2 regions of the Labrys sp. E2SS-1L genome follow, and region 1 is predicted to be linked to the other one. Evidence: riboswitches for the same ligand, from Rfam matches in the RefSeq annotation. Region 1 holds a riboswitch; the other holds the start of a gene.
The links. Region 1 has a riboswitch for S-adenosylmethionine ahead of ACIGJE_RS19130 (O-succinylhomoserine sulfhydrylase). Riboswitches for the same ligand answer to the same signal wherever they lie in the genome.

Region 1 (4,408 bases):
GCCGTTCTCGCCCAGCAAAGCATGGATCTCATGCGGCATGATCTTCAGATCGATGCCGTCATTCGCTCTCAGCGCGCCGAAGATCTTGACGATACCCCTCGCTTCGATCAGGGGCGTGTGAGCGTCTGCCATTGCTGCCACATTCATGGACGTGCCCAATTCATAGGCGCAAATAAGGCAGATGCGAAGAGTTCAGGCATGGTAACGTAGCTTTTCCCCAACTCAGCGGCGTACCGGGACTAGCCGAGACGCCGATGGCCTTTCAGGACCGACATCCGGCTGCCGGCCTGACGGGGTAATTGCAAGATCTGGGCCACGACGGAAGCCGCTATCACCGCCGGCTCCTTGCCTTCGATGCCGGGTATTCCGAGCGGGCAGATCATGCCTTCGATCAGCCGTTCCGCCAGGCCCGCCTGCCGCAATTGCGAGACGAAGCGAGCCCGCTTGGTCTGTGAGCCGATCACGCCGACATAGGCGAAGCGATCCGCCGCCAGAGCCGACGAAACGATGGCAAGATCGAGCGCGTGGCTATGCGTCATCACCACGATACGCGCATGGTCAGGCGCACCGACCAGGATACGCTCGGGCTCGGCATCTCGGCGGAGCACGACATGCTGCGGCACATGGCTCGGGAAGGCGTCGGGCCGGGCATCGCACCAGACCACGTCGATCGGCAGAGGCGCCAGCGCCAGGATCAGAGCCCGGCCGACATGACCGGCGCCGAACAGATAGACAGACGGATTTGTGGGATCCAGCCTTTCGAGCAGGCGCCCGTCCGGCAGGAAGCGGCTGGCCGTTTCGGCGGGTAGCCCCTGTGCCTCGGCATCGCTGGCCCGGCGACGGATGAAGCCGCCTCGCTCATGCGGCATGCCGATGCTGATGGAGGTTCCGCCCGCCGGCGTCGCAAGCTCGTTCAGCCAGGCGAGATCGTCCCGCTCCAGACGCTCCAGCATCAGGCTGACCCGGCCGCCGCAGCATTGGCCGAGGTCCGGTCCCAGGGCCTTGTCCAGGGAGCGCATGCGGCGTCCCTCCCGAGCCGAAAGCAGCGCCTGCGCTTCGGCGAGCACCTGCCATTCCAGCGTGCCACCGCCGATCGTGCCGGAAAAGGCGCCGTCTGCCCGCACGGCCATACGCGTGCCTGCTTCGCGTGGGCTTGACCCGCGCACGTCCATGATGGTGACGAGCACGGCGCGCCCGTCCCGCTCGACCATGGCCTTCAGCGTCGCGAAGATCCCCATCGCTCTGCCCGCATGCATGCCGGTTTTGGCACAGGCATGATAACGCTTCGGGATGATCGCGCCAAAGCCCATTTGTGGGCTGGTCTTCAAGACCAGCCCCGGCTCCTCCGGGAGATACGGTACTTCCAGGCTGGTCTAAAGCCCCCCGATTACAGGGCCTTGTCGAGGGCCTGCGCAAAGTCGGCGATCAGGTCGTCGGCGCTCTCGATGCCGGCGGAGAAACGCAGCATGCCCTGGCGGATGCCCATGCCCAGGCGCGCATCTTCCTCGAAGCGCTGATGGGTGGTGGTCGAGGGATGGGTGATCAGGCTTTTGGTGTCGCCGAGATTGTTGGAAATGCGGGTGATCTTCAAGGCATTGGCGACCTTGAACGCCGCCGCCTTGCCGCCCTTCACCTCGAAGGTCACCAGCGTGCCGCCGGCCTTCATCTGGCGGCGCGCCAGTTCGGCCTGCGGATGGTCGTCGCGGAAGGGATAGATCACGCGCTCGACGGCCGCGTGGCCAGCGAGGGCATCGGCAACCTTGACCGCATTGGCGATCTGGCGCTCGACCCGCAGTTCCAGCGTCTCCAGGCCCTTGAGCATCACCCAGGCATTGAAGGGAGAGATCGAGGGGCCGGTCTGGCGCAGATAGGTATGGATGTGGTCGTTGATGAACTTTTCCGACGCCAGGATCACGCCAGCCAGACAGCGGCCCTGCCCGTCGATGTGCTTGGTGGCCGAATAGACCACGCAATCGGCGCCGAGCTTGAGCGGGCTCTGCAGCAGCGGCGTGGCGAACACATTGTCCACCACCAGCGTGGCACCGGCGCTCTTGGCGATCTTGGCGATGGCCTCGATGTCGAGGATCTCGAGTGTCGGATTGGTCGGGCTTTCCAGGAAGAACACCTTGGTTTCCGGCCGAACCGCCGCCTGCCACTGGGCCAGCTCGGTGCCATCGACCAGAGTCGAAGTCACGCCGAAGCGCGGCAACAATTCCTCGATGACATAGCGGCAGGAGCCGAACAGGGCCTTGGCGGCGACGACATGGTCGCCGGCCTTGAGCTGGCCGATCAGGGTCGCGGTGACGGCCGCCATGCCGGAGGCGGTGGCGCGGGCAGCTTCGGCTCCCTCCAGTTCCGCCATGCGCTGCTCGAACATCGCCACGGTGGGATTGGAGAAGCGGCTATAGATGAAGCCGGCATCCTCGCCCTTGAAACGGGCCTCCGCCTGCTCGGCGCTTTCGTAGACGAATCCCTGGGTGAGGAACAACGCCTCCGAGGTCTCGGCATATTGCGAGCGCAGCGTGCCGGCATGCACGAGCCGGGTGGCCGGCTGCAATTCCCGGGTGGAAGGTGCTGAAGTCAACGGTTTGGTCATCTGCGGCAATCCTGAACAGCCGCAAGTCGAGCGCCAGCGCTCTTTCCCACGGCCCTTTAGCGAGTTGTTTTACGTGGCTGCAAGCCGGCCGGCCCAAATCCACCACGACGAAGACTGTTGAGTAGCCCTACTCCCCGATGGCGTCAATGCATGGTTTCGTCTAGCAAGACCAAGATACGCCAAAACTGGCAGCAAAAAGCGAGAGCCATGCCGTCCTCGAACCTCCTGCACTCCCCAGGCCTTCTGCATAGCCATGGCATCCTGCCCTCACAGGCGATTGCCGGCCTGGTCGAGGCGGGCGCCGTCCGCATCGAGCAGCCCTTGGCCACGGACCAGATCCAGCCGGCCAGCCTCGACCTGCGCCTGGGCGCCAAGGCTTATCGCATGCGGGCAAGTTTCCTGCCCGGCCCGCGCAACACGGTCGCCGAGCGCATCGCCGACCTCGCTTTGCACGAGATCGACCTGACCAAGGGCGCCGTGCTGGAGACGGGCTGCGTCTACATCGTGCCGTTGCTCGAAAGCCTGAAGATGCCGGATGGCGTTCTCGCCTCCACCAATCCCAAGAGCTCGACCGGCCGCCTCGATGTCTTCACCCGCGTGATCACCGACCATGCCCGCGCCTTCGACCAGGTCGAGGCCGGTTATGACGGCCCGCTCTATGCCGAGATCGGCCCCCGCACCTTCCCGGTGCTGGTCAGGACGGGATCGCGCCTCAGCCAGATCCGTTTCCGCCGCGGCGAAGCCCGCATCGACGATGCCGCCTTGCGCGAATTGCAGCGCCGCATGGGCCTGGTCTCCTCGCCCGATCCGGACATTGCCGGCGGCGTCGCCGTCTCCGTCGACCTCACCGGCTTCGGCGACGGCATCATCGGCTATCGCGCCAAGCGCCATACCGCCGTGATCGATGTCGACAAGCGTGCGGCCTGCGATCTTCTCGATTTCTGGGAGCCGATCCCGCATCGCGGCAAGAACGACATGATCCTGGACCCGGATGAGTTCTACATCCTGGCCTCCAAGGAAGCCGTGCATGTGCCGCCCGAATTCGCCGCCGAAATGGTGCCGTTCGACCCGCTGGTGGGTGAGTTCCGGGTGCATTACGCCGGCTTCTTCGACCCCGGCTTCGGTTATTCGCCCGATGGCATGGAAGCGGCCCGGGCCGTGCTCGAAGTGCGCTCGCGTGAAGTCCCCTTCATCGTCGAGGACGGCCAGATCGTCGGGCGCCTGATCTATGAGCGCATGCTCGAGCGCCCGCAGATCCTCTACGGTGCCGGCCTCAACTCCAACTATCAGGGCCAGGCGCTGAAACTGTCGAAGCATTTCCGGTAAGTCGCGATGCCGGCGCAAGGGTGGTGCCATGAAGAACTCTGTCGTCGCGACCACCGCCGCACTTTGTCTCTTGCTGTTCCCGCTTGCGCAGGCGCGAGCGATGGAGTGCTTCGGAGGCTTCAGTTGCGAGGAAATCGGCGCTGCTGCCTTCTCCTTTCGGATCGTTCGGGATTGTCCCGCTCAATTTCAGATTCAGCCTGACAAAAGGGCCAAGTTCGAGCGGGCGATGGTTGCCCTGCGCAACCGCCCGCTCGCCAATGTCACGGGCAACGAGCAGTTCTCCTCGACCCCGCAGACTTATGGACCCGGTGTCTGCGAGGGCGCCGCGCGAAAGTTCAAGAGCGGCGCGGCGAAGGTCGAACTCCTTGCCGTGAGACCGCAAGCCAAGCGTAAGTGAAGGTCGGCATAGGCACCTGAGGCATCCGGCAAACAGCCAAGAAAAAAGGGCGGCTCGCCGGGCCGCCCTTCACGAGTTTCCGGCTCTGG
Region 2 (4,408 bases), 1.0 Mb from region 1:
GCGCAAATGGTCTTCCGGCAGGTCCTGGCCGTCCGGCAAGCGGAAGTCGAACAGGGCATGCCAGCGCCCGCCATGCTCGGCGGCAAAGTCGAGATAACCGTTGGCGAGCGCGATCAAGGTGCGATTGGCGATGGCGCGAGGGCTGCCTCCTTCGGCGGCGGCAGCTTCTGCTTCTCGGCCGAGCATGGCGCTGAGCAGAGCGAAGCTGCGGGCATTCACCGCCAGGACGAGGGCGGCGAGATCGGGAAAGACCGTATAGATGGCGCCGAGGGCGCAGCCTACCTCTTCGGCGAGGGCCCGCGCCTTCAAGGCCGTATGGCCCTGCGTGACAATGGTTTTCTCCGCCGCTTCGATCAGCTTCTCGCGTAATTCTTCCCGCCTTGCACTTGCCTTGGCCATGCCTGGCAACTCCTCTCTGAACATTGTTCAAAATTTATCTTGAACGCCGTTCACGGTTAGGTTAACGTCCGAGTTGTGAACATTGTTCATAACACGGAGAGCGTGATGTTCAAGACCATCGTGACCTTGTTCCGCGGTGCGGCCGCAGAAGCGGAGGACAATCTCGTCGACCGCAATGCCGTGCGGATACTGGACCAGCAGATTCGGGATGCTCGGGCCGGCCTCGAACAGGGAAGGCGCGCCTTGGCGGTGGCCATCACCCAGGACAAGGCCGAGGCGCGGCGGCTCGGCGAGGTGCGCCGGCGCATTGCCGATCTCGACGATCGCGCGATCGAGGCCCTGCGCGGCGGCCGTGACGACCTGGCGGGCGAGGCCGCTGGTGAGATCGCCAATCTTGAGAACGATGCCGCGACGATTGCCGCCGCCCGGGCGACATTCGCCGAAGAGGCGGGACGGCTGCGCACGAAGCTTGCGGCAGCCGAGCGCCGCTTTCTCGAAATCGAACGAGGCAGGCGCATCACTGCAGCCGCTGAGACGGTGAATAAGCTCAAGTCCGGCTTCGCCGCCGCCGCGCCCGGTACGGCTCTCGCCGATGCCGAAAAGACGCTGGCCCGCCTCAGGCACCGGCAGGCCCATCAGGACGATGTGGAGGTTGAACTCGAGGCCCTCGACGCCGAGGCGCGCTCGGCGGCAACGGCCGAGAAGCTCGAAGCGGCAGGGTTCGGTCCCACGACGCGGACGACGGCCGAGGACGTGCTGGCGCGGCTGCAAGCGCGAGCGGCGCAGGCGGCCTGAGCCAGCATCCTTTCAACTCCTGCCTTTCAATTCTTGGAAAATCGAGACAATGCCATGGAACAGCCGAACCTGATCAAGCACTCCAATGCCTGGATGACCTTCACCTATGCCGCCTTCGCGGGCGCTGCCGGCATGGTCGGCCTCGGCATCCTGTTCATCCCGGTCGACATCTGGATCAAGGCCTACTTGGCCATGGGCACGGTGATGCTGATCCAGACCTGCGTGACGCTGACCAAGACCCTGCGCGACCAGCAGGAGGCCGGCCGGCTGCACAACCGCATCGAGGACGCCAAGACCGAGCAGTTGCTGATGCGCATGGATCGCGCCAAGGATTGAGGGAATTCCGGGGGCGCGGGCGTCTCGGGCGCTCTTTGAATGCGATGCGAGAAGGAGGAGGGAACGGGCAAAATACTCATAGGGGCGAACCTAAGGCGAGAGCTGCGACGCCAAACGCTCCTTCGCCCCGTTCTCACGGGGAGAAGGTAAAGATGAGGGGCAGCGCAAACCTTGAAAAACCGGGCATTGCGGAGCCCCTCACCTCTATCCTCTCCCCGTAAGAACGGGGCGAGGGGGCTCGGACGTGGAGCATAATCTCCAGCTCGGTCATCTCGCCCGACCCTCAAGTTGGCGTCTATGGGCAGGGTGCCCTCTGTGCCCGGAAGGCCTCAGCGTCCCTTGCCGACCTCGCTCAGATCGTAGGACGTCGTCTGGTAGATCTCGTTGATCCAGTTGCCGAACAGGAGATGGGCGTGGCTGCGCCAGAAATTGCGCGGCGGGAAGGACGGGTCGTCATAGGGGAAGTAGTTCTTCGGCAGCTTGATCGGCACGCCTGCGTCGACATCGCGAAAATATTCATCGGCCAGCGAGGTCGATTCATATTCGACATGGTTGAACAGATAGAGCCGGTTGCCTTGTTGCTCGTGAATGAGACAAACGCCGGTTTCGTCCGAATCCATCAGGATCTCCAGCTCGGCGTTCTTGCGCACGTCCTCGCCGCGCACCTCCGTCCAGCGCGAGACGGGGATGTGGAAGTCGTCCGAAAAGCCGTTGAGATAGATCGAGGAAGGCTTGCGGTTGTGGTGCTGGTAGACGCCGAAGGCCTTCTCCGTGAGCTCATATTTGGGAATGCGATGGAAATGCCAGATGGCCGCCATCGCCCCCCAGCACACGTTCAGCGTGGAATGCACGTTGGTCGTGGTCCAGTCGAGGATCTGCTCGAGCTCCTTCCAATAGGTCACCTCCTCGAAGGGGAGGGTCTCCACCGGTGCGCCGGTGATGATGAAGCCGTCGAACTTGCGCTCGCGTACTTCTTCCCAGGTTTCGTAGAAGGCGAGCAGATGCTCTTCCGAGGTGTTCTTGGCGCGATGGCCGCCGACCCGCACCAGCGAAAGTTCGACCTGCAGCGGCGTGGCCCCGACCAGGCGCGCCATCTGCAATTCGGTGCGGATCTTGTTGGGCATCAAATTGAGCAGGCCTATCTGCAGCGGGCGGATGTCCTGCCGGATGGCGGCGGTTTCCGTCATCACCCGCACCCCTTCGCTGACCAGGGTGGAGAAGGCGGGCAAGGTATCCGGAATCTTGATAGGCATGTTGCACTCGATCGACGTTGGGCCTGCCGGAACAATGCCGCAGGCCCACGGATGGAATGCATCCAGCGGCCCTTTAGCGAGTTGTTTAACGTGGCTGCAAGCCGGCCGGCCAAATCACCACGGGAGAAGAGTTAATCCTGCGGTGATTGGAAATCAATGGTGTTCCTGGGAGCGCGGGCGTCCTCGCCCGCTCTTGCCGTCCTGAGGGCGAAGCGCTTCCAAGGGCGGGCGAGGATGCCCGCGCTCCCAGGTCTATTCCGCCGCCTCCTTGACGCCGGGCACATAGTTGAGCACCGGCGAAAGCCAGCGCTCGACCTCTTCCACGCTCATGCCCTTGCGGGCCGCATAGTCCTCGACCTGGTCCTGCTCGATCTTCGATACCCCGAAATAATAGGCATCGGGATGGGCGAAATAGAGCCCGGACACCGAGGCGCCCGGCCACATCGCATAGCTTTCGGTCAGCTGCACGCCGATGCGAGCCTCGGCGTCGAGCAGGCGGAACAGCGTGCCCTTCTCGGTATGGTCGGGCTGGGCGGGATAGCCGGGGGCAGGGCGGATACCGCGATACGGCTCGCCGATCAGTTCGTCGGGGGCCAGGTTCTCGTCGGCCGCATAGCCCCAGAACTCCTTGCGCACGCGCTCATGCATGCGTTCGGCGAAGGCCTCGGCGAAGCGATCGGCCAGGGCCTTGACCAGGATCGAGCCATAGTCGTCATTGGCACGTTCGAAGCGATGGGCGATCGCTTCCTCTTCCATGCCGGCGGTAACCACGAAGCCGCCGAGATAGTCGCCCTGGCCGCTGGTTGCAGGCGCGACGAAATCGGAGAGGGCGACGTTGGCCCGGCCGTCGCGCTTGGTGAGCTGCTGGCGCAAGGTGTGCAGGCTGGCGAGTTTCCGGCCGCGGCCCTCGTCCGTATACAGATGTATATCGTCGCCGACGGCATTGGCCGGCCAGAAGCCGATCACGGCCTTGGGGTGGAACCACTTCTCTTCGATGATGCGGGCGAGCATGGCCTGGGCATCGTCGAAGAGCTGGCGAGCGGCCGCACCCTGCTTCTCGTCGGAGAGGATGGCGGGATAGCGCCCCTTGAGCTCCCAGGTCTGGAAGAAGGGTGTCCAGTCGATATAGCGCGCCAGCTCGGCGAGGTCGTAATTCTCGAACACGCGCGTGCCGAGGAAGCCCGGCCTGGGGGCGACGAAGCCGGTCCAGTCCACCTTGTGGGCGTTGGCCCTGGCCTTGGCGAGCGGCAGGCGCAGTTTGTCGGCCTCGCTGCGGGCATGGGCGGCCGCGACCTTGGCATATTCGGCCTGGACGGTCTCGACATAGCCTGGCTTGATCGTCGGCGAGAGCAGGCTGGAGACCACACCGACGGCTCGGCTCGCATCCGTCACATAGACGGCCTGGCCACGGTCATAGCGCGGATGCACCTTCACGGCGGTGTGGACGCGGCTGGTGGTGGCTCCCCCGATCAGCAAGGGAATGTCGAAGCCCTCGCGCTCCATCTCCGCGGCGACATGCACCATTTCATCGAGCGAGGGCGTGATCAGGCCGGAGAGGCCGATGATGTCGACCTTCTCCTGGCGCGCGACTTCGAGGATCTTGGCAGAAGGGACCATCACGCCGA

Region 2: another riboswitch for S-adenosylmethionine. It lies ahead of metA (homoserine O-acetyltransferase MetA); the one in region 1 lies ahead of ACIGJE_RS19130 (O-succinylhomoserine sulfhydrylase).

Annotation. Positions count from the first base shown of each region.
Region 1 is NZ_CP172712.1:4,083,167-4,087,574, forward strand. Features, by position in the region: gene ACIGJE_RS19120 (ABC transporter ATP-binding protein) at 1-132, opposite strand, end outside; gene xdhC (xanthine dehydrogenase accessory protein XdhC) at 240-1,238, opposite strand; gene ACIGJE_RS19130 (O-succinylhomoserine sulfhydrylase) at 1,388-2,596, opposite strand; SAM riboswitch at 2,633-2,712, opposite strand; gene ACIGJE_RS19135 (2'-deoxycytidine 5'-triphosphate deaminase) at 2,804-3,922, shown strand; gene ACIGJE_RS19140 (hypothetical protein) at 3,951-4,319, shown strand.
Region 2 is NZ_CP172712.1:3,081,004-3,085,411, forward strand. Features, by position in the region: gene ACIGJE_RS14225 (TetR/AcrR family transcriptional regulator) at 1-399, opposite strand, end outside; gene ACIGJE_RS14230 (PspA/IM30 family protein) at 505-1,194, shown strand; gene ACIGJE_RS14235 (YiaA/YiaB family inner membrane protein) at 1,249-1,530, shown strand; gene metA (homoserine O-acetyltransferase MetA) at 1,860-2,783, opposite strand; SAM riboswitch at 2,837-2,914, opposite strand; gene metH (methionine synthase) at 3,036-4,408, opposite strand, start outside.